3 regions of the Sphingobacterium sp. NGMCC 1.201703 genome follow, and region 3 is predicted to be linked to each of the others. Evidence: riboswitches for the same ligand, from Rfam matches in the RefSeq annotation. Region 3 holds a riboswitch; each other region holds the start of a gene.
The links. Region 3 has a riboswitch for S-adenosylmethionine ahead of metF (methylenetetrahydrofolate reductase [NAD(P)H]). Riboswitches for the same ligand answer to the same signal wherever they lie in the genome.

Region 1: it holds a riboswitch for S-adenosylmethionine, as region 3 does, so the genes downstream of both, metE (5-methyltetrahydropteroyltriglutamate--homocysteine S-methyltransferase) here and metF (methylenetetrahydrofolate reductase [NAD(P)H]) in region 3, are expected to answer to the same signal.
Region 2: it holds a riboswitch for S-adenosylmethionine, as region 3 does, so the genes downstream of both, ACK8HY_RS00540 (hypothetical protein) here and metF (methylenetetrahydrofolate reductase [NAD(P)H]) in region 3, are expected to answer to the same signal.

Annotation. Positions count from the first base shown of each region.
Region 1 covers NZ_JBLOHD010000010.1:195,788-202,672, forward strand. Annotated here, with positions in the region: gene metE (5-methyltetrahydropteroyltriglutamate--homocysteine S-methyltransferase) at 1-2,229, opposite strand, end outside; SAM riboswitch class I at 2,305-2,408, opposite strand; gene ACK8HY_RS19510 (response regulator transcription factor) at 2,561-3,250, opposite strand; gene ACK8HY_RS19515 (sensor histidine kinase) at 3,305-5,137, opposite strand; gene ACK8HY_RS19520 (hypothetical protein) at 5,355-5,678, shown strand; gene pyk (pyruvate kinase) at 5,876-6,885, opposite strand, start outside.
Region 2 covers NZ_JBLOHD010000001.1:122,064-128,948, reverse strand. Annotated here, with positions in the region: gene ACK8HY_RS00550 (N-acetylmuramoyl-L-alanine amidase) at 1-430, shown strand, start outside; gene ACK8HY_RS00545 (DUF3050 domain-containing protein) at 491-1,255, opposite strand; SAM-I-IV-variant riboswitch at 1,466-1,559, shown strand; gene ACK8HY_RS00540 (hypothetical protein) at 1,626-1,892, shown strand; gene ACK8HY_RS00535 (hypothetical protein) at 2,028-2,333, opposite strand; gene ACK8HY_RS00530 (polysaccharide lyase 6 family protein) at 2,815-4,278, opposite strand; gene ACK8HY_RS00525 (hypothetical protein) at 4,318-5,073, opposite strand; gene ACK8HY_RS00520 (RagB/SusD family nutrient uptake outer membrane protein) at 5,098-6,642, opposite strand; gene ACK8HY_RS00515 (SusC/RagA family TonB-linked outer membrane protein) at 6,655-6,885, opposite strand, start outside.
Region 3 covers NZ_JBLOHD010000005.1:309,650-316,534, forward strand. Annotated here, with positions in the region: gene ACK8HY_RS12280 (DUF2723 domain-containing protein) at 1-2,779, opposite strand, end outside; gene metF (methylenetetrahydrofolate reductase [NAD(P)H]) at 3,085-4,041, opposite strand; SAM riboswitch class I at 4,113-4,215, opposite strand; gene ACK8HY_RS12290 (hypothetical protein) at 4,318-5,169, opposite strand; gene rimM (ribosome maturation factor RimM) at 5,427-5,951, opposite strand; gene ACK8HY_RS12300 (30S ribosomal protein S16) at 6,180-6,701, opposite strand; gene ACK8HY_RS12305 (hypothetical protein) at 6,779-6,885, opposite strand, start outside.

The DNA of each region.
Region 1 (6,885 bases), on a different contig from region 3:
ACAATCAGGGTTAACCCAAAGTTGCTCTGCAGGAACTACTGCTTTTGCTTTGCGCAATAGGTCTACCATCTCGTCTTTGCTTGGTACACGTGGTGAGTGGATATCATATACACCAGGACCAATATCGTTCGGGTATTTGAAATCACCAGCGAAAGCATTCAATAATTTCATTTGTGAACGTGAAGTTTCGATCGTGATAACGTCAGCATCCATTGCTGCGATATCTTCGATCACGTTGTTGAACTCAGAATAACACATGTGTGTGTGGATCTGCGTATCATCTTCTACATTGGATGACGAAACACGGAATGCACGTACAGCCCAGTTCAGGTAATCTTTTTGATCTGCTTTACGCAATGGTAATCCCTCGCGGATAGCTGGCTCATCGATCTGAATGATTTTGATACCTGCTTTTTCCAACGCTTGTACTTCATCCAGGATCGCTAATGCAATTTGGTAAGTCGTTGTTGAGCGCGGTTGGTCGTTACGTACGAAAGACCATTGTAGGATGGTAACAGGGCCAGTCAACATACCTTTAACCGGACGGTTAGTCAATGATTGAGCGTATGAAGACCAACGTACAGTCATATCCTCTGGACGGTATACATCACCATAAATAATCGGAGGTTTTACACAGCGTGAACCGTAGGATTGTACCCAACCGTTTTGTGTGAAAGCGTATCCAGCCAATTGCTCACCGAAGTATTCAACCATGTCGTTACGTTCGAATTCGCCGTGAACCAATACGTCGATATCCAATTGCTCTTGAAGACGGATTGTGTTTTCAGTCTCTTCGGCAATCGCTTTATCATACTCTTCCTGTGTGATCGCTCCTTTTTTCAAATCAGCTCTCCATTTACGCACATCTTTTGTTTGTGGGAAAGATCCGATCGTTGTTGTTGGGAACGCTGGTAAGTTGAATTTAGCCTGTTGCGCTGCTTTACGGTCCGCAAATACAGATGTACGTTTCGCATCATCATCAGTAATGTTGCTTGTACGCTCTTTTACCTCTGGTTTGTGGATCAATGGAGAAGTACGGCGGCTTTCAGCTGCTGCTTTGTTTGCTTCATAACGTTTTGCGGTTTCGCTATCAACTTCACCTTCTGCTAAAACTGCTAGGTCTTTTACCTCTGCTAATTTTTGTTTAGCGAACGCTAACCAGTTTTTCACTTCAGCAGGCAATGATTGCTCATTGTGCTCATTGTCCAAGTCAAAAGGAACGTGCAATAAAGAAGAAGAAGGAGCAATCCAAACGCGGTCTTTTCCTAATGCATCAACTGCCTGTTTGATTTTAACCAACGACTTTTCGTAATCGTTTTTCCAGATGTTACGGCCTTCAACAATACCCAAAGATAATGTCAATGATGCCGGAACTTTAGCTAAAACGGTATCCAATTGGTTTTCGCCACGTACAAGATCCAGGTGTAATGCATGGATCGGTAAGTTAATAGCGATATCTTCGTTGTCTTTTAACGCTTCGAAGTAAGTTGTCGCGATCAATTTGATGTTTTTTGCCGCTGCAGCTAATTTCTCAAATGTAGGTTGGTATAATGCTTTTACTTTTGCGTCTAGATCCAAAGCTAGGAAAGGTTCGTCGATCTGAACATATTGTGCGCCAGCTTCTGCTAACTTAGACAAAATCTGCTCATATACAGGAACCAATTTGTCCAATAGGTCAATACGGTCGAAACCAGCTTCTTTTTCTTTACCGATCAAAAGGTAAGTGATTGGGCCAAGTAATACTGGTTTTGTCTCAATACCCAATGATTTTGCTTCGTTGTATTCGTTTAAGAATTTCTCGGAAGTCAATTTAAATTCTTGATCTTTTGTGAATTCTGGAACCATATAGTGGTAGTTGGTGTCCAACCACTTGGTCATTTCCATTGCAGTTACGTCAATTCCCTCTTGTTGGAAACCGCGCGCCATCGCAAAATATAAGTCTAAGCTGTAGTTGTTGTCTACTTTATTCAATAAAGAATGGTAACGGGCAGGAATTGCACCAACAGTAAGGGTCAAATCCAATACCTGATCGTAAAAAGAGAAGTCGTTGGAAGGGATCAAATCTATTCCAGCATCTTTTTGTGTTTTCCAATTGCCTTCACGAATTTTTTTTGCTGTGTCCAATAATTCCTCAACAGAAGATTTTTTAGCCCAATAGGCCTCATTGGCTTTTTTCAATTCGCGGAACGCGCCCACACGAGGGTAACCTAAATTGTTAGTCAATAACATAATAATGTTTTTAATATTTCTTTTTCAACTATATTTCTTGCTAGAGAGAAGGACACACTAGAATTCGGTGACTTCGGCTTATCATTCCCATGTCAAGTAGGGTAGAATTTAGCACCTTGTCAAGGGACAGGTTGCTAAGGCTTCATCGGGTCTATTCCCTCTGCCTTTCTCTATAAGCGACGCTAAGTTAGCACATTTCTTTTTGATATGCAAATTTTTTATAAAAGTGCATCTATTTTTTGTATTATGCTAAGGATAGAAATGTTTTATTTCTTTCTTTTCATTAGAAAGGAGGGTGGAATAGATCCTAGGTATCCCACCCTCCATGCCTTTAGCTCACCAGGAGTTTGTAACCTTTTCCGTGAACATTGACGATTTCAACCTTACTGTCTTCTTTTAGATATTTACGAAGTTTGCTGAGAAATACATCCATACTTCTTCCGGTGAAATAGTTGTCATCATGCCATATTTTTAACAAAGCTTCTTCACGGGTCAAAACATCATTCTTTTTTAAACAAAGCAGGCGAAGTAGTTCGGCTTCTTTGGTCGAAAGCTTTTGTGTCTGACCTTTATAGGAAATCTGCTGACTTGTATAATCGAAGAAGTAATCTCCAATTTCAAACTTATCTGCGACTACTTCATCCTCTTTGTCCCTGACACTGCGTTTCAGTAAGGCATTGATCCGAAGAAGTAACTCCTCAACACGGAAGGGCTTTGTGATATAATCATCTCCACCTAATTCAAATGCTTCTGTCTTGTCCTCCATCATGCCTTTTGCAGTGGCGAAGATGATCGGTACGGTGCTATTTGTTTTTCTGATCTCACGGCCCACGGTAAATCCGTCTTTTTTGGGCATCATGACATCGAAAATGCATAAATCATAATCATTTTTTTTGAACTGGGAGACAGCTTCGTCTCCATCGGTACAGAGTGTAACGTCAAATTTTCCCTTTAATTCGAGATAGTCCTTTAAAAGATCCCCCAAATTGGGATCATCCTCTGCTAATAATATCTTTTGCATAATGAATCTATTAATTTTCACTAATGTTCCCTGAATATACAAAAAAGGAACGTGTTATTTTTTTAAGGGTAAAATTACTTCAAAGGTTGTGCCCTTATCTTTTTCACTTTTTACGGTGATTCTTCCATTGAGTCTTCTCAAAATATCCTGTACATAACTTAAGCCCAAGCCAAAGCCTTTGACATTGTGAACATTTCCGGTGGGAATACGGTAAAATTGATCAAATATCTTTTGCAAGTGATCCCGGCTCATCCCGATTCCATTGTCGGCAATGGTGATCACAATATTGTCACCAACATTTTTAGAACTGATATTTACATGTAGATCTCCTTTGCTGTACTTAATTGCATTGTCCATTAAGTTGTAGAAAACATTGGAAAAATGCAGTTCATCTCCGACAACGATGTCCTTCGTTGCAGCGAGATCGACACTGAATTTTCCGCCAATGTTCTGCATCCGGAGCTGCATGCTGTCTGTGACAGCGGCAACAAGATCATTGATATGAACATCTTCGCGGTCAAGTTTCAATGTTTCTTTTTCAAGTTTTGCTAAATCTAAAACCCGCTCAATATGGTTTCCGAGGCGAACATTCTCATCGTATATGATGTTGGCCAACTTCTGTACGCGTTTATGGTCGGCATTGATATCAGGATCTTTGAGCGACTCACTGGCGATCATAATCGTGGCCACAGGAGTTTTAAACTCATGGGTCATATTATTGATGAAGTCAGTTTTCATCTCAGAGACCTTCTTTTGCCTGAAGATAATAATAAGCGTATATGCAAAACACCCGACCAATAGGAACAGCAGAGCGAGCATAGGCAACAGCAGATAGCTCATGTTGTCTGCTATGATCGCTTTTTTATTAGGGAAGTAAATGGTCAGTTTTCCCGGTGCGGCCCCAATGTCGCCTTTAAAAAGAGCGGTAGAATACTTTGTGGAATTTTTAGAGCTGTTTAATTCTGCTTCATTTAGAATATTATTTAGCAAAATATTGCTTGTGCTCCATATTTCTATGTTAAATGGTACTTTGATCTCACGTTGGGCCAACTCTTCCTTCAGCAGTTCCTGAACAATAATAATGTTCAACCGGTCTTTAAGTGGTCTTTTAGCGAGCTCCATTCCGATGGCAACATCCTCGATGTAGTCTGCCTTTTTCCCGCCAAGCATAGCCACGGAGTCGTAGACGTTGAAACCCTGACCTGCATTTTTTTTCGATAACTTATTTAATTTGATTTCGAGCTCAAAGATCTTTTGTGATAATTTTGGATCTGATCTTGGAGGGAGTACAAATAGATCTCTTCCTACCAGCCTTTTTAAATCGTCAAAATGGACGACAAGAAACCTTGTGCTGTCGTCTTTAGCTTCAATCCGTGGAATCGGTTTGATCGCATTGACTTCAATTTGCTCTTCATAATAGAGCGGAGTAGAAGTCGGTTTTTTTACAATAGAAATTTCTACGAGATCTTGATATTGTGGTCTTCTTACGTAAGTCTCATAGAACCAATTATCAATATAGATAATATTAGGGTAAAGTCTGTTTAGACGGTCTTCTTGGGTTTTAAATTTTTGATAAACCCGATTTAATTTGCCTCTTAGATCCTCAATCTGGGTCTGGAGCTGGAGCTGCTCCGTGAGCAGCTGCTGTTTGGCCTGTTCCTGTTTGGATTTTTCGATATTACGTTCCTGTTGTACCTTTGCGAAATCCACGACCTCACGGCGTTCGAGTTTTCCCGCTACAGCCGTAAGCGCCGCATTGACCGATTCATCAAAAAGTTGTGATTTTTGACGATAGGAATCTCGTAGAAAATAGAATTGCATAGCCAAAACCCCAATTAGCGCCAAAGACATTAGTCCAATGATTAATACAATACTATTTTTCTTCATGAAATTATGTTTTGTAAATATATGTTCCCACTCGCATCATGAACCTTTTAAATCCTGTGATTCTGAGCCATTCCTACATCCCATCTTCTACTTTACCTGAATTGTTACAAATATAAAGATGCTAGTTCGTTTTGGAGTTGTTTTAACAATGTTTAACAGCAATTGCTTTAGATCTTGGCAATCTTGTTGTAAATTAGGGGTTAAAATAGATTATGTTATGAAAACTTATGTATTATCATTGGCATTATCTTTTACAGTGGGGATTGCCGTTGGCCAGGTTAAGTTGAAGGAGCATCGTCCTCTACTCCAGGATAAACCATCCAAGATGCCCGTCCTTGGGTTAGATACGACATCAGCCAAGTATAAAATGCCTGTCCAGAAATTCAAGAAACTCGATAGTCTAGCGCCAATGCCGGGAACGGAAAAGTCTTCTAAACGAAGGAAATCAGTACAGGATACATCGCGGTTTAAGTTGTTGGAAGATAGCTTGAAAGTGAAGGATTTCAAATTGAAGATTGATTCTCTTTATCCAAAGAAATAAAATTTTTACTGCTTCCTTATACATCAATAGCGATGCAGGAGACTAAAGAGATCCTTTCTGTTGAATGCAAATAAACACAGCGAGTGTGTTGATGGTTTGGCAAAAAAATAGGGATCGTTAAAGGACTGATCGTATCTCAGAAAAAAAGAAAGGCATTCGCGTGAAGTGAATGCCTTTCTTTTTAATGGTCCTGTTTCTTACAGCTGAGAAACACGGATTGTATTTGTTTTACCCTTTTCAATTAGCGGAGTGGATGCCGTATTGATAATAATCGATCCCGGTTTAACGTAATTGTTTTTGACGATAAATTTATTGACATCATGGATAGAGCCATCTGTACTCTCAAATTTGTCGTAGATAAATGTTTTTACACCCCAAAGCAAACTCAATTGTTTCAATAGTTTCTGTGTGCCTGTGAATACCAAGATATCTACATTCGGTCTATAGCTCGTAATTTCAAATGCAGTTGCACCAGAAGAAGTCAAGACAGCAATTGCAGAAGCATTTGTTTTTTGAGCGAGGTAAACTGAGGAAGCACAAATTGCATCTGGAATAAGCGTTCCGTCGTGGATTTCACTAACTTTCTCATTATAATAAGGATAAGAAGTTTGTTCCACGTGGATGATAATCTTACTCATTGTTTCGATTACGATCTCTGGAAACTCACCGACAGAAGTCTCGCCGCTCAGCATCACTGCATCTGCGCCATCCAATACCGAATTGGCAACATCGTTTACTTCCGCACGCGTAGGACGAGGTGTCGTAATCATGCTCTCTAGCATTTGCGTGGCAATAATTACAGGTTTTGAAAGATCTCTACATTTTTGAACGATGATCTTCTGAAGTCCTGGGACCTCTTCCATTGGAAGTTCAACACCCAAGTCACCCCGAGCCACCATGACAGCGTCTGTTGCCTCGATGATTGCATCGATGTTTTCGATTGCTTCCGGCTTCTCTATTTTCGCGATTACACGGGCATGGCTTCCTTTTTCGGCGATGATTTTTTTACATTGTGCAATATCCTCTGCCGAACGAACAAATGACATTGCAATCCAATCAGCACCGTGTTCTAAAGCGAAGTTCAAGTTGTCCAAATCCTCTTCAGTCAATGAAGGAATAGATACTTTGGTGTTTGGTAAGTTTACACCTTTGCGTGAAGTAAGGATACCTCCATGCACCACTTCACATGTAACGGTGTCTTTATGGT
Region 2 (6,885 bases), on a different contig from region 3:
GGCTTGTAAAATGATTCAAAATGAACTCGAAAAAGAAGGTTTTCAGGTTGTATTGACCCATTCGAAAGACGAATTTATGATGCTCAAAGACCGTGCAGCCTTTACTGGCGATGCCTTAATTTCGATCCATTTTGATGTTGACCCTTCAAATGCCAAACGGCCAATCGGCCTGCTGTATCCAAAGGCGGTTGAACTGCCCAAGATACAGGATCAAAGCCGCGAGCTTGCGTTCCGTCTCACACAAAATTTACAAAAGCATGGATTGAACACGCAAAAACCAGCTGAAAGCCATAGCCACGCGATCTTACGGGGAGCGAAAATACCGGCACTCATTGTCAGCTTGGGAAATATGAATACCTTTTCCAATACCTTGGATCCAGAATTTATCAGCGCTTTTGCCCAAGCCTTAAAAACTTCGCTGTCGGAATAATTTTCTGTAAAATTACCAGACCGATCCTTTTTACAGAGATGTCAAACAATAGAAGGTTCCCTACAGGGAATCTTCTATTGCGTTCCAGAGTTCAATACGCTTTTTAAGCGCCTCTTTACTGACTATTTTCATTTCCTCCCACTTTTCATCATCGTCTTTGGCCAGATCGCCGATCATCTGCATGGCCAAGGGACCATGTTCATCACCGTCCAGATCAATATGACGTTGGAAATAGTAGATAAAATTATCTAAGCTTGATTCAGGAAAGTTGGACTTCAATTCCTGTAAGATGGAAGTAAACATTCCCGGTATAAGGTCTTCACGACCGAATGTAAAGGCAGCAGCAATTTTATGTACCTCGCCTTCTTCGATCAGTTCAAATGTAAAATTCAGAAAATCTTTGATCCTTTTATCCAAGGTTGTTAATGCGATGGCATCAAAAATACTTTTAGATTGCTTAGCATGGGTTATAAACTTATTGACGAGGTGAAGATCAGCGCCCATTTCATTCATTGCATCCAAATACATTTCAAAATGGCTCAAACGGCGACCATCAATATATTCGTCGGACTCCTCCGCTAAAACAATTTCATTTATCAGATAACGTGTTGATGGATGTTCACTTGCAAACCAAGGCAATGTTGTACAGGTTAATTTAATCTGTAAAGCTTTTAATAAAGACATAAAATCCCATACAGCATACACATGCCCTTCTGTAAAAGAACGTAGATTCTTGATCGTTTTGATTTTACGATACAAAGGGTGTTGCAATAATACCTCGCGTTCGGCAGCAATGTATTCGTTAATTTCCGCAATTCTATTCATGCCGCAAAAGTATTGTCTTATCGCTGTTTTTTAAAGTATTTTCGACGAGATTACAGTATCATGATAAATTATCAGTCGCCTATCCACTTCATAACCAAATCAAAGCTGAATGTCCAACCTCACTTTTGAATGTCCTTATCTTCCAAACTACATCCAGTTACGACTAAAAACAAAAATATTTTTAATTATAAAAAATAATCTACTATATTTGTAGAGTATTCAGAATTGCATGATGCAATACCAACCGAGTGTAGACACCGCGGTGGTAAATTAATACGGGTTTCGACCAAAATAAACGTTAAACAACGCTTATTTTCCCAACAAGATCTGGATACAGTTTATGGTTTAATCCTTTAAATTTTTAAATTGTATGGCTACAACAACAAATCTTTACCAACACTTACTGGAAAAATTCAACTACTATTCCACGGACGAACTGATTCAGCTCAACAACGACACAATCTTAGGCCAAGGCTGGGGTTCGGCTAAAGCAACCTTCAGAACCGCTTTAATCAGCACGTTCTCCAAAAGAGGACTGGATCTTTCTAATATTATTTCTAAGGAAGATGGGTTTACCTCAGTGAAGCAGGTACCAGTGCGTTTGGAACACAATGTATTGATTCCACTGCAATCCTAATTTCTAGCTACATCATCTCAATTTTTCGTCTGCTCTTCTGATATCCAAGCATACTTTATGCGATTTATACTGTTGGAAGAGCGGATAAAAAAGTTGTCACAAGAAATAGAATTGTCAAAAAAGGGTAGGCCTAGCCTACCCTTTTGTCAATGAGTGATGATATTTTAAGGTATTATTGAGCGAATATGCAGTCTGCCGGGCATCATCCTGATAAGACGATAGGTCTTCACAATTCCGAATATCTGCAACATCTACTTTTTTTCTTACTTTGCTGATGACCTGATTTAACTCGGTTCTCCAGTTACCCGGATCACCAAAATCGTCCATCCAATTTTTACTGATAAACTTCTTGTAGTTCAAAAGCAAAATGTACAATTCCTCACCACTACCAGCGCGATTAATTGATGTACGCCAGTTCTCTAATTTTTCTTTAAAACTCATAACCAGCAATATACAAAAAAATAGGGACATTCCAAAATCACCTTAGTTGAATTGGATGAATATTATATACTTTTCCTTTCTCCGTGATAATTTTTAGGTGTAGCAAACGGAGAACAGGTAGTGACCAAATTATACCTTTTAACGGTACTTGTTCAGTCATTGTTCAGTGATTACTCAGTACAAACTGAATAAACAGTGACTGATTACTGTCTAAAAACTGATTGAAATTTGTCTTTAGGTTTAATTTGATATCAACATGTTTCCGTTTTAATATCTATCCGGATTATCTATAGCCTCACCAGGCTATTGCTTTGGAACTGCCGAACCTCATTTCATAAATTTTAGTATCTTTCATCTTCCTACTGGAAACCCGCCCGATCATGGAGTTCGAAATATAGACTGACAACATCAAAATTATATGCGATAAAAAAAGCGGAGAATAAACAGTTTATTCTCCGCATAAAATAATGTTTAGGATCACTTACGGATTAATAACCAAGCTGCTCCCCAATCCGGTCATAAATCCCGGACCTATATTTTGTGCTTTCAGCAAATCCCGATGTTTGGCATCCAATTTTGGAGCGCCAGCATCCGCTGCGGCCGCAAAAGGATAGTTACCCACAAAGGCACCCAACACCGGACTAGTACTGGTCGGCTCATAGATTCCGTCGGTTGTCAGTGTATATTGTGGGTTCTGACGTATAAATCCAGCTGGAAGCTGTTGGCTTGTTGGCACATCAAATACAATATTTCCCATATAAGTAAAATTAACAGGTTGATCTGTAAAAGTCAGCATGGTTGAAGTAGCAGCTTGTGACACCACATTATTGGCGATATGTCCGTCTGTTGGTGGCAAAGTACGACCGTTTCCCCCTTTCCCTGAACCAATATCAAATGACTGTTTACATTTAATCATTGTATTGGCCACCACCTTCACACGTTTTACCTGAAAATAGCCGCTTAATGGTGAGTTAGGTACACCGTCCATGATGGCCAGGGGAGCTTTCTGTCCTGTTCCTGCCATATTCTGGAAGTAATTATTGTAGACAATATGGTCCTCTCCGATTATCCGGATACCACCCGCTGCACTATTGCCGTTACCGACAAAATAGTTTCCATAAACAGCAGAACCATTACCATGTCTTAAGCATAGCGTTCCCTGGCTCTCATGGAAGAAATTATTGCGGATGGTATCGGCTCCCATTTTATTCGAGATAATTTCCGTTTCGCCGTTACAGCGTTGAAAGATATTATCTTCAATCGTCGTGTATGCATTGGTCATGGACCAGTCGCTTGTTCCGATACGGATTGTTTCGCCACCATTATCAGGTAACGCAGCCCGTTCGCCAAAGAAATTGTGATCAATCCGATGCTTCATCGTTTTACTTGTTCCCCAAACAACCATTGTAGGTCCTTGATGTAATTTCCCCTTGAGATAACAATGATCAATACGATGGTTGGATCCGTTAATGGAAACCCATCTATAGTCAGTAGTCGCAGCAGGTGGATTATAATCCACAATAGCGGTGTTTGTTAACCTACAGTTGGATGAAGAAGAGGTAAAATCAACCACATTCTTTCCAGAAGTATAGCCCTCCTGAAAGACCAGACCATTGACAACAAGCCATTTACCTGTAATGCTAATGGAGGAAGTACCCGTCATGGTCACAGTGCCGGGTTGCTCAGCCATTAGTACAATAGGTTGCTGGCTGGTACCTTGGGCATTAAATGTCAATTCCTGATTTGTCCATTGTCCCGATTTCATGATCACCGTGTCGCCTGGCTGTAGACTTAAGGCCTGAAGGTCGGCAGCCGATTGAATAGTATGGCACTGCACACAGGCGATACCATTTAGTTGCAATTTTACCGCAGCCGGTTTTTCACAGCTACTCCCCATCACCAATAACAGCGATAAAGAGGATAATACTGAAAAGTTTCTCATCATATTTACATTTGTTTATAAGGTTCTTTTTGCAAGGATCACCTAAAATGGATACACCGTGGTATTGCCCTTAGATCCAAAAACATGGACCACGCCATTCGTTGTCACATAACCGCCAGACCTATTCGTTGTTTTATCGTTGATCTGAATCGGTGCCAGATCATTGTTATTGACCAGTTTTAGATACATCACACCCTCTTGGTTGAAACCTTTTCCCTCATTCATGTACCCTAACAGCGAGCTTTTACTTGCCACAGTATTTGGGGGAAGCAATGTCTTGGCTTTTACATTGGAAATAGTCAATTTATCAAAGTTGTAATTTCCCTGTAAAATGAGATAAAGAAAATAGTTACGAACATCATCGCGATTATAATCTTCCCATTTTGTAGCCGGGCGGGTAATGGGTTTACCTGTACCATCAACACCGGTTACAATGGGAACATCGAAGAAAAGTCCTGCAGTTACCTTCTTCGTTTTGGCATCCCAAGTCTTTATCGCCTCATTATGTAAAAAGATAAAGGTGCGATCCGTCTTATCTAGCTCCTCAAGACCAATACCAGCATAATCCAACCCCTTACGCATCCATTTAAAGACCGTATCCGACGGGTTCTCGGGAGTTTCATAGGAACGATTTTCCAAAAATTTACGTGCACTGATCCCAATATTGGGATCCAGTGTTTTATGCTTATAATCATAGTTTTCCTGCAATTCCATATCAAAAAGGGAACAGCCCGTTGTCAGTAAAGTCAGGAGGACTACTCCTACTTGTATCCACTTGATGTTAAAATTTCTTTTCATGATTTCCTTTTCTAAATTCCCGCATTAATCTGTATACCCCGGATTTTGAACCAACAAACTATTGGAGTTCAAAACATTTCTATTCAGCGGCCAGTAAGCTCGATTTTTAGGATCTAAGAATCCCGGCATTTCCAGATTTCCGGCATCCTCTTGCCTACGTTTCAGAATAGGGTCCATCACGGCCTTAACACGATTTGTCCTTACCAGGTCAAACCACCTTTTCCCTTCTCCGAAAAGCTCCAACTGCCGTTCGTTCAGGATTGCCGTTTCCAGTGCGTAGGGGCTCCCTACTTCAGGTGCATTCAGATCGTACAATGGAAGTTGAGCTCGTTTGCGCACAAAATTCAAGTATTTAATGGCTTTTTCCCTATCGCCCCTGGCATTCAGGGCTTCGGCATATAGTAGATAGATGTCACTCAGACGGTACATGGTTAGATAGACCGGAAGCAATTGATTTGTTGCGGGCCAAGGGTCAGCCTTGGTTGGATTTGCTTCTGTCGGATACCACTTAATAAATCGATCACGCTTATTGCTTGGCATACCGAAATAAACATCCAACGTCTGTTTTGGTCGAATATCCGGACTTGGGGTATTCGTTGTCTGCGGTAGAAACCAACTGTTCCAGATCCCCTCGTCCACAATCACCTGTTTGTTATTTGAGGTCCAGGAAGTTTGCATGCATGCACAGCCATTTTTCAGATAATCCCAGTGGATACTCCAGATCGTCTCTTTACTAGAAGACGGGTTTGTAAAGATGGTCTTCCAGGTCGCTGCATCCTGTAGATTGGTTTCATTTAAACCGGCATAAGTGACATTGGTCGGAGACTTTGCCAAGAATAACTTCTCAATCCACTTTATCGCATTTTCATGATCCCCTTGCCACATATATACGTCGGCCATGATCGCGCATATTCCAGCCTCGCCAATAGTCCACAAGGGGCTTTTGGCATCTTTTATAATCAACGAATAGGCTTTTTCCAGATCCGGAATGATGACGTCTTTTATGAGCTTCTCTTTCGGCTCTCGAGCTCTTTCAGCGGGTTGCTGCACATCTTCGTATGGCTCTAACCAGATCGGTGCATCACCCCAGACACGGACAATATAAAAGTAAGACATGGCACGAAGCGCATAACTCTGTGCTAAATAATCGTTCTGCATGGCCATGGTTATGCGACTATCCAATTGTGCAGCCTGCGGAATATATTTGATGTTATTATTCGCTCGCCCGATCGTTGTATATAGGCCACTCCAATCTGAAAAATCATTGGAAGGAGTGATACTGTTCAATACAATTTCATCCACATAGTCCTTGGTATAGCTAATAAAGCGATCAAAATTATCGGATCGATATTCTCCCCAGTAAAGATATTTCTCGGTATACTGTTCTTTTCCGACCATTTCAAGCTGAAAAGCACTATACATGCCAGCCATTGCAGCCCGTACATCATACATATTTTTGTAGTGCTGCTCCAATGTTCCATCTGCAAGGGGTTTTTCGTCAAGGAATTTTTTACAGCCACCCAAGGTGCCTAAAAAAAGTAATGCTGCTAAAATTTTTATTTTGTACATAACTGAAATCTTCTAAAAATTAACATTTACACCGAAACCAAACTCTCTCCTTCTTGGATAACGACCATCGTCCTCCCCCGGTGTCAACGGATTCGATGTACTGAATTCAGGGTCATAGCCCGTATAGTTCGTCCAGGTCAATAGATTTGTTCCATAGATATAGGCAGTAAGCCCTTTCATTTTCAATTTATTAGCCAAATTTGGACTAAATGTATAGGCGAGACGTGCACTGGCAAGCCGAAT
Region 3 (6,885 bases):
GGTATAGGCTATCAATGATATCTACATAATTAATCGCATCCGACATCGCATATACTCGATCCGGCAATTGGTCGTAAGCTTTCTTGGCCACTTCTCCAGCTCGTTTGACCTGTCCGTTTTCCAACAGTAACCGTGCTGTCTTACCAAAAATATCCCGCGCATACATACTCGAGAAGCGAAAGGAATCGGTATCTAAATATTTTGCATTCTTGATATTCCCCCAATTGTATTTATGCATGATATTATCATATAACGCTTCCACATCGACGAAAGCTGTCATCTCGCCAGCAGACGCCTGCTGTTCATTGGTCACAGCAACGGGCATCAGCCTTGAAGCGAATCCTTCATTGACAAGATATTTATCCAGTCCCAACTTAATATCACCGGGCAGCATATTTGAAAAATAGATCGGTCGATCCCAATGATTATTTTCAAGGAGGGACAACAAAGTCAGATCCGATCGGGATAAGTGGTCAGCGGGAATTTCCCATTCCATTGTAGAAACAACTGCATGCTGTAGATAAGCCGGTACAGCGTTCTTTCTTAACACCTCAGCTTTATCGATAGCCAATCTAACCTTCTTAGTCGGGAAATAATTCTCCAAACTACCCGAATTCAGCTGAACTTTATAATCTGGATTATCGGAAGTAACAAACTGCAATAACTGTTGAATATCAACAGCAGCATTCAACTGTCGATCTATAAATGGGATATAATCGCGAATACCCTTTTTTGTTTTTTCGGCAGGGATTGCAATCGGAAGTCCATCAGCCTGATAGGTCGGTTTCTTGGCCTGCTGCATATACCAATCACCCGTTAAGTAACTCAGTACAACTATTCTGACGTCTGGACGAACACCTTCCACCTCTTGCAAATACCATAACGGAAAGGTATCATGATCGCCATAGGTAAATAAGATTGCATTTGGTGCGCAGGTTTCAAGGTAATTGCGTGCAATATCCCGTGCCAAGGATTTTTCGGAACGATTATGATCGTCCCAGTTTTGATGTAGCAGAATAATCGGCCCGCCCAAAAGTGCAAAAGATAAACCTGTAACTAACGCATAAGGGGTATGAACAAAACGCTTAAAAAAACGCACCAATGCTATTGTACCTAGCCCGATCCAAATAGCAAAAGCGTAAAAGGATCCCGCATAAGCATAATCACGTTCACGGGGTTGTAACGGAGTTTGGTTAAGATACACAACAATCGCTATACCAGTGAAAACGAATAATAAAGTCACCACCAAAGTATAGGGCTTATGGTGCGTATATAACCAAATCGCTCCTGCTATACCCAATAATAAAGGCAGGAAAAAATACGTATTTCGGCTGGGATCATTTTGCTGTGATTCTGGGAGATCATATTGTCCGCCAAGACGCCAATTGTCAAACTTTTTTAATCCTGAAAGCCAATTCCCATCGGTATATGACCCATAACCCTGCTTATCATTCTGTCTTCCCACAAAATTCCATAAGAAATAACGTGCATACATTTCCCCCAATTGAAAATGAAAGAAAAACTTAAAGTTATCAGAAAACTGCGGTCTTTCACCGTCTTTTAATTTGAGATAACTTCTATAGTAAGCTTGATGATTTGGATCCTGGCTATAGATACGCGGAAAAAATGTTTCTCGATCAAAATCATACTTATCAACCTGTGTAAATGCTGTATAATTGGACTCATCTTTCCGATAACCAGTCTTACTTTTTATGTCTATAGCTTTCGAATCGTAATATGGCCCTTTCACCAAAGGCTCCTGTGTGTACTGCTCGCGGCTCAAATAACCTAAAAACGAAAATACATTATCAGGCGCATTATTATTGAGGGATGGATTCGCTTTTCCGCGGATCAATACCATGGAATAGGAACTATAACCAAATAGAATGAAACAAAAGGCCAATAAGGCCGTATTTAACGTATACTTCCGGTTTCTATGTGAATAAAAAAGGCCATATACAATGGTACCACCGATAAGTATGCATAAGAAGAGAATTCCAGCCCCAAACCCCAGTCCGAGCGAATTCACAAACAACAGGTCTATTTTTGAAGCAAAAGCTACCAACCACTGAATGATACCCCAAAGAATTGCTGCCAGAATCAACAAACTCAATAAAAATGCAACTAAAATACCTCTCAGATTTATTTCCGAGGTCCTTTTAAAATAGACCACCATAGCTATGGCGGGAATAGCCAACAGATTTAAGAGGTGGACTCCGATCGAAAGTCCCATAACAAAAGCAATAAAAATCAACCAGCGGTCGCTTCCATACTGATCCGCCCGCACTTCCCATTTGAAAATTGCCCAGAAAACCACTGCTGTACAAAGCGAGGACATCGCGTATACTTCAGATTCCACAGCGGAATACCAAAATGTATCGCTAAAGCTGAAAGCCATTGCTCCGACTGTCCCTGCAGCGAATAGCTGTAAGTAGTAAGAGAAAGTAGGCTGCTGTGGCTTTTTCAAAATCTTCTTGACTATTGCGGTGATTGTCCAGAATAAGAATGCCACCGTCATACCACTACAAATCGCCGAACCAATATTCATCCAGTAGGCTATCTTCCCGGTGTTACCGAATGCCAGATTGGAAAAAACATTCTGAATAAGCAAAAATAGGGGTGCTCCAGGTTGATGGGCAACCTCAAGCTTGTAGGCACATGCAATAAATTCACCGCAGTCCCACCAACTCACGGTCTTTTCGACGGTAGCAATGTACACAAGCGTAGCAACGAGGCCACAGGTCAAACCGAACAGAGTATTTAATTTACTGTACGTCATAAGGTCAATTGGTCTAAATCTTTATTCCTTTTAGTACTTTAAATTAAACAGTTATCTCGATTTAAAAATGTTAATTAACACTATTTAACACCATGATCTATCTAAAAATATTTTTTCTAAAGAAACCTCTTCTATAATGAAAAGAGAAATATATTTTTTTAAAAGGGGGCTGATTTCATCTTAAGCCCCGTATATACATGAAGGCAACAATTGCATGTACAGGAATTCTTTCGCAAAGGTATAATGGTATGCCTACTATAGGTTCAATAAAAAAAGCGAGGGGCTTCCCTCGCTTTTTTTGATTTTTAGGCTAATTTTTCAACGATTTTTTTGGTTGGCCCGGGATTACTCATGGTATAAAAATGCAACACAGGCGCACCAAATTTAATCAGCTCCTGACATTGTTGCACAAGCCATTCTTCACCTACTTGCCTCACATCGGCATTGGTTTTACATGATGCAACGGCATCGCTCAATTCCTCTGGAATATCCAAGTGGAAAATTCGTGGCAATGTGACCAACTGTTTTTTTGTCGTCAAAGGTTTGAGCCCCGGAATAATAGGTACATGAATTCCGTTGTCCCGACATTTGGTAACAAATTCCTTGTATTTTTCTACATTAAAGAACATCTGTGTCACGATAAATTCGGCCCCCATGTCGACTTTTTGCTTCAGGTATTTAAAGTCTGTATTGAAATTAGGGGATTCAAAATGCTTCTCAGGATATCCGGCAACACCAATACAAAAATCAGTTTTCTCAGATGTAATAATATCTTCATGGAGATATTTCCCCTTATTCATATCTGTGACCTGCTCCAATAGATCCGTTGCAAAAGCATGGCCACCTTCAGTTGGAATAAAATCAGCATCGCCTTTGCGCGCATCACCTCGCAGCACCAACACATTGTCGATACCCAGAAAATTCAGGTCAATCAAAGCATTTTCCGTTTCCTCTTTGGTAAAGCCTCCGCATATCAGATGCGGGACTGCGTCCACCTTATATTTATTCATGATAGCAGCACATATTGCGACTGTTCCCGGTCGCTTGCGATAGGACACACGTTCCAATAACCCGCTAGCATGTTCCTTATAGATGTAATCTTCACGATGATAAGTTACATCAATAAAAGGTGGTTTAAATTCCATCAGTTCATCCATTGTTTTGAAAATACTTTGGATGCCCTGTCCTTTAGCAGGCGGCAATAGCTCAAAAGAAAACAATGTTTTTCCTTTAGCGTTCTGGATATGGTCGGTAATCTTCATTAAAAAACTGTTTTAAGTTTGGGTTGGCTTACATCGAAACGCACAAGTCGAGGATATGTCTATCTGCATGTAACTTATCTTTCCCACATGGAGCAGGGTAGAATTTAGCACCTTGAACAATACAGGTTGCTAAGGCTTCACTGGGTCTAGTCCCTCGGCCTTTCTCTATAAGCGTTGCTAATATCGTTTTAAAAAACCAAACAACAAAAATATTTTTTTGAAAATCTAAAAATTATGGCACCAAAGCTGCCTCGTGCCAATTTTTTCCCGCCCAAATTACTCCAAAGTAGAAAGAGCATTGCGTAGGTTCTTTAAATAGAATGTGATTAACAATAGACCGGAAACACTATACTTCTCCTTCTGTCCGTACTTAAACCCATCCATTAAATATTTATAGGCAACCAATGCATTTTCCTCGTTGTAAAACAGCTCCTTCCACGAGACAGGAACATCTTCCCATCTTTTTAATACTATTCCATTTCGGGCATAGGTAATCGGAGATTCGACCCCATCTATTTTATAATCATTATGAACACCGGAATTAGAGATATGCTGAAAATAGGCAATCGAATAATCCAAAAAATTCAATGCTCGGGCCTTTATCTCTCGCTCGTTCTCAGCTCTTGTTGGAATATTACGCCACAGATTGACTTCGCTATCAAATTTACTAGGCTGCTCGCGAATGGGAGTCTTGTCCAATTCGAAATTGATATATAGGCGTTCGGTATTGGGCAAATGGGCGGAATTAAATGGAGAGAAGTCACCTTTCAACTGCACAAAATCCTTGTTTATCTGGATAATATCCAAGGAAAGTTTTCCCTTGGCAGCATCTATAAGCTCAAGCTTATTTCCTTTAAATGTGTATTTACCATTCAACAGGACATCGTCTATAGCGAGGACAAAATGTGCTTTATCCCGTAGCGAGAGAAAGGAACGATGATAAAGCGGATGATCACAGGGGATATCAGGCTCAACATTTAGCGGATTATCGGCTTTAGCCTTCAAATAAGCCTCATTGGTATAGCCGCAAATAACCTGGTAATTTCCAGCGGAGAACTCCTTATCCTTTCCTAGAAAAACGCAAGAGGACAAAAATATCGTTGAAATAAGGATCAATAATGGCTTCAAAACAGATCATTTAATGTGGTCAATAAATTGATTATCTACTACCAAGATACTCAAAATCCAGCAGAGTTGAGCTACACCTGAATGTTTCAGCACATCAATACTATTAAATAAAATCGGACTTAAATTTTATGACAGAAAAAGGTCTAAATTGTTTTACGAACTTAGACCTTCTTCGTCGTATGCACGAGGATTAAAAAAACACCTTAAATTTAGATCCTTATTTTGTTATCAGAGACGAATTTCTGGGACAATCGCTCTTATTCTTTATAGAGGTCGACTAGCCCCTCAGGCAATTCTACTTCAATAATTTCCTCTTCTCCGTCTATACCCAAAATGAGATCATCGGATAACGGGAACATCAATTCTTTTCCATCCATATCAACGGTAGCAACGAACTGCTGTGGGAATTCCTGTACATCCGTAATTTCTCCTAATTCACCGTGGTTTTCATCGATCACCAAAAAGCCAATTAAATCTGTATATCTAAAATCATCCGGATCCCGTTCAGGCATTTTATCGTTGGGAAGATAAACCTTTTTTCGAACCAGCGCCTGCGCCTTGTCGATGTGATCTACGTCTTCGAATGTCACATAGGCTGTACTATTTTTCTGCAGTTTTATCGTATCGATAAAATAAGGAACAAGTTTTTTGTTGATCTCCAAAAAAACAACATCCATATCCAAGCTCTCATAGTCTTCAAATTCAAAAAACAATTGCATTTCGCCTTTAAGACCTCTCGTCTTGCTGATATAGCCTATATAAAAACTTTGATCGACAGTCATTTTGTAGTATTTTTTCTTGAGATATTTATATTGAGATGTCATCCATCAAGCTTCCGCTATATATTCCACCCCCTTTTTATTTTTTCACTTTTTGTATTGAGATGATGAGGATTTAGACTTACGGTCTATTTAAGCAGGACAGGCCTCAACAAATTTCAATACCTGCTTCTTTTATTAAAAAAGCCGGCTCAAGATTGAGCCGGCTTTCTCGAATACTTTATGAAAGAATTAACCTTCAGTTTCTTCTGATGCAGGAGCTTCAGTCTCTTCAGCAGCAGGTTCTTCCGCTACAGGAGCATTTTTAGCAGCTACAGCAGCAGCTTTTTCTTCTTTTTTCTTCGCTTCAGCAGCTAAAGCAGCTTTCTTAGCATCAGCTTTAGATTGAGCTAAACCATCTTTTTTACCAGAGATTCTAGCTTCTTGAGCTTCAGTCCAAGCAGTGAATTTAGCTTCAGCAGCAGTTTCATCAAAAGCACCTTTTTTCACACCACCTTGTAAGTGTTTTTTGTAAAGAACACCTTTGTAAGAAAGGATAGCACGAGCTGTGTCAGTAGGTTGAGCACCTTTATTCATCCAATCCAACGCTTTTTCAAAATCCAAAACGATAGTTGCAGGATTTGTGTTTGGGTTGTAAGAACCAATACGTTCGATGAATTTACCATCACGTGGAGCGCGAGAATCCGCTACGACTACGTGGTAAAAAGGACGTCCTTTTTTACCATGTCTTTGCAATCTGATTTTAGTTGCCATTTCTTAATTTTATTTTATGTATTCAACATATCCCCCGAGCTTCATACTAGAGGGGATGCAAAGATAGTTATTTTTTTTTATTCATAGACATAATTTAATAAAACTTCACTGAGAATGACATCTTTAGCATCTCCAAAATCCCCTTTAACAACATAATTGATTGCCGTAGGTTTGCCACTAGCGT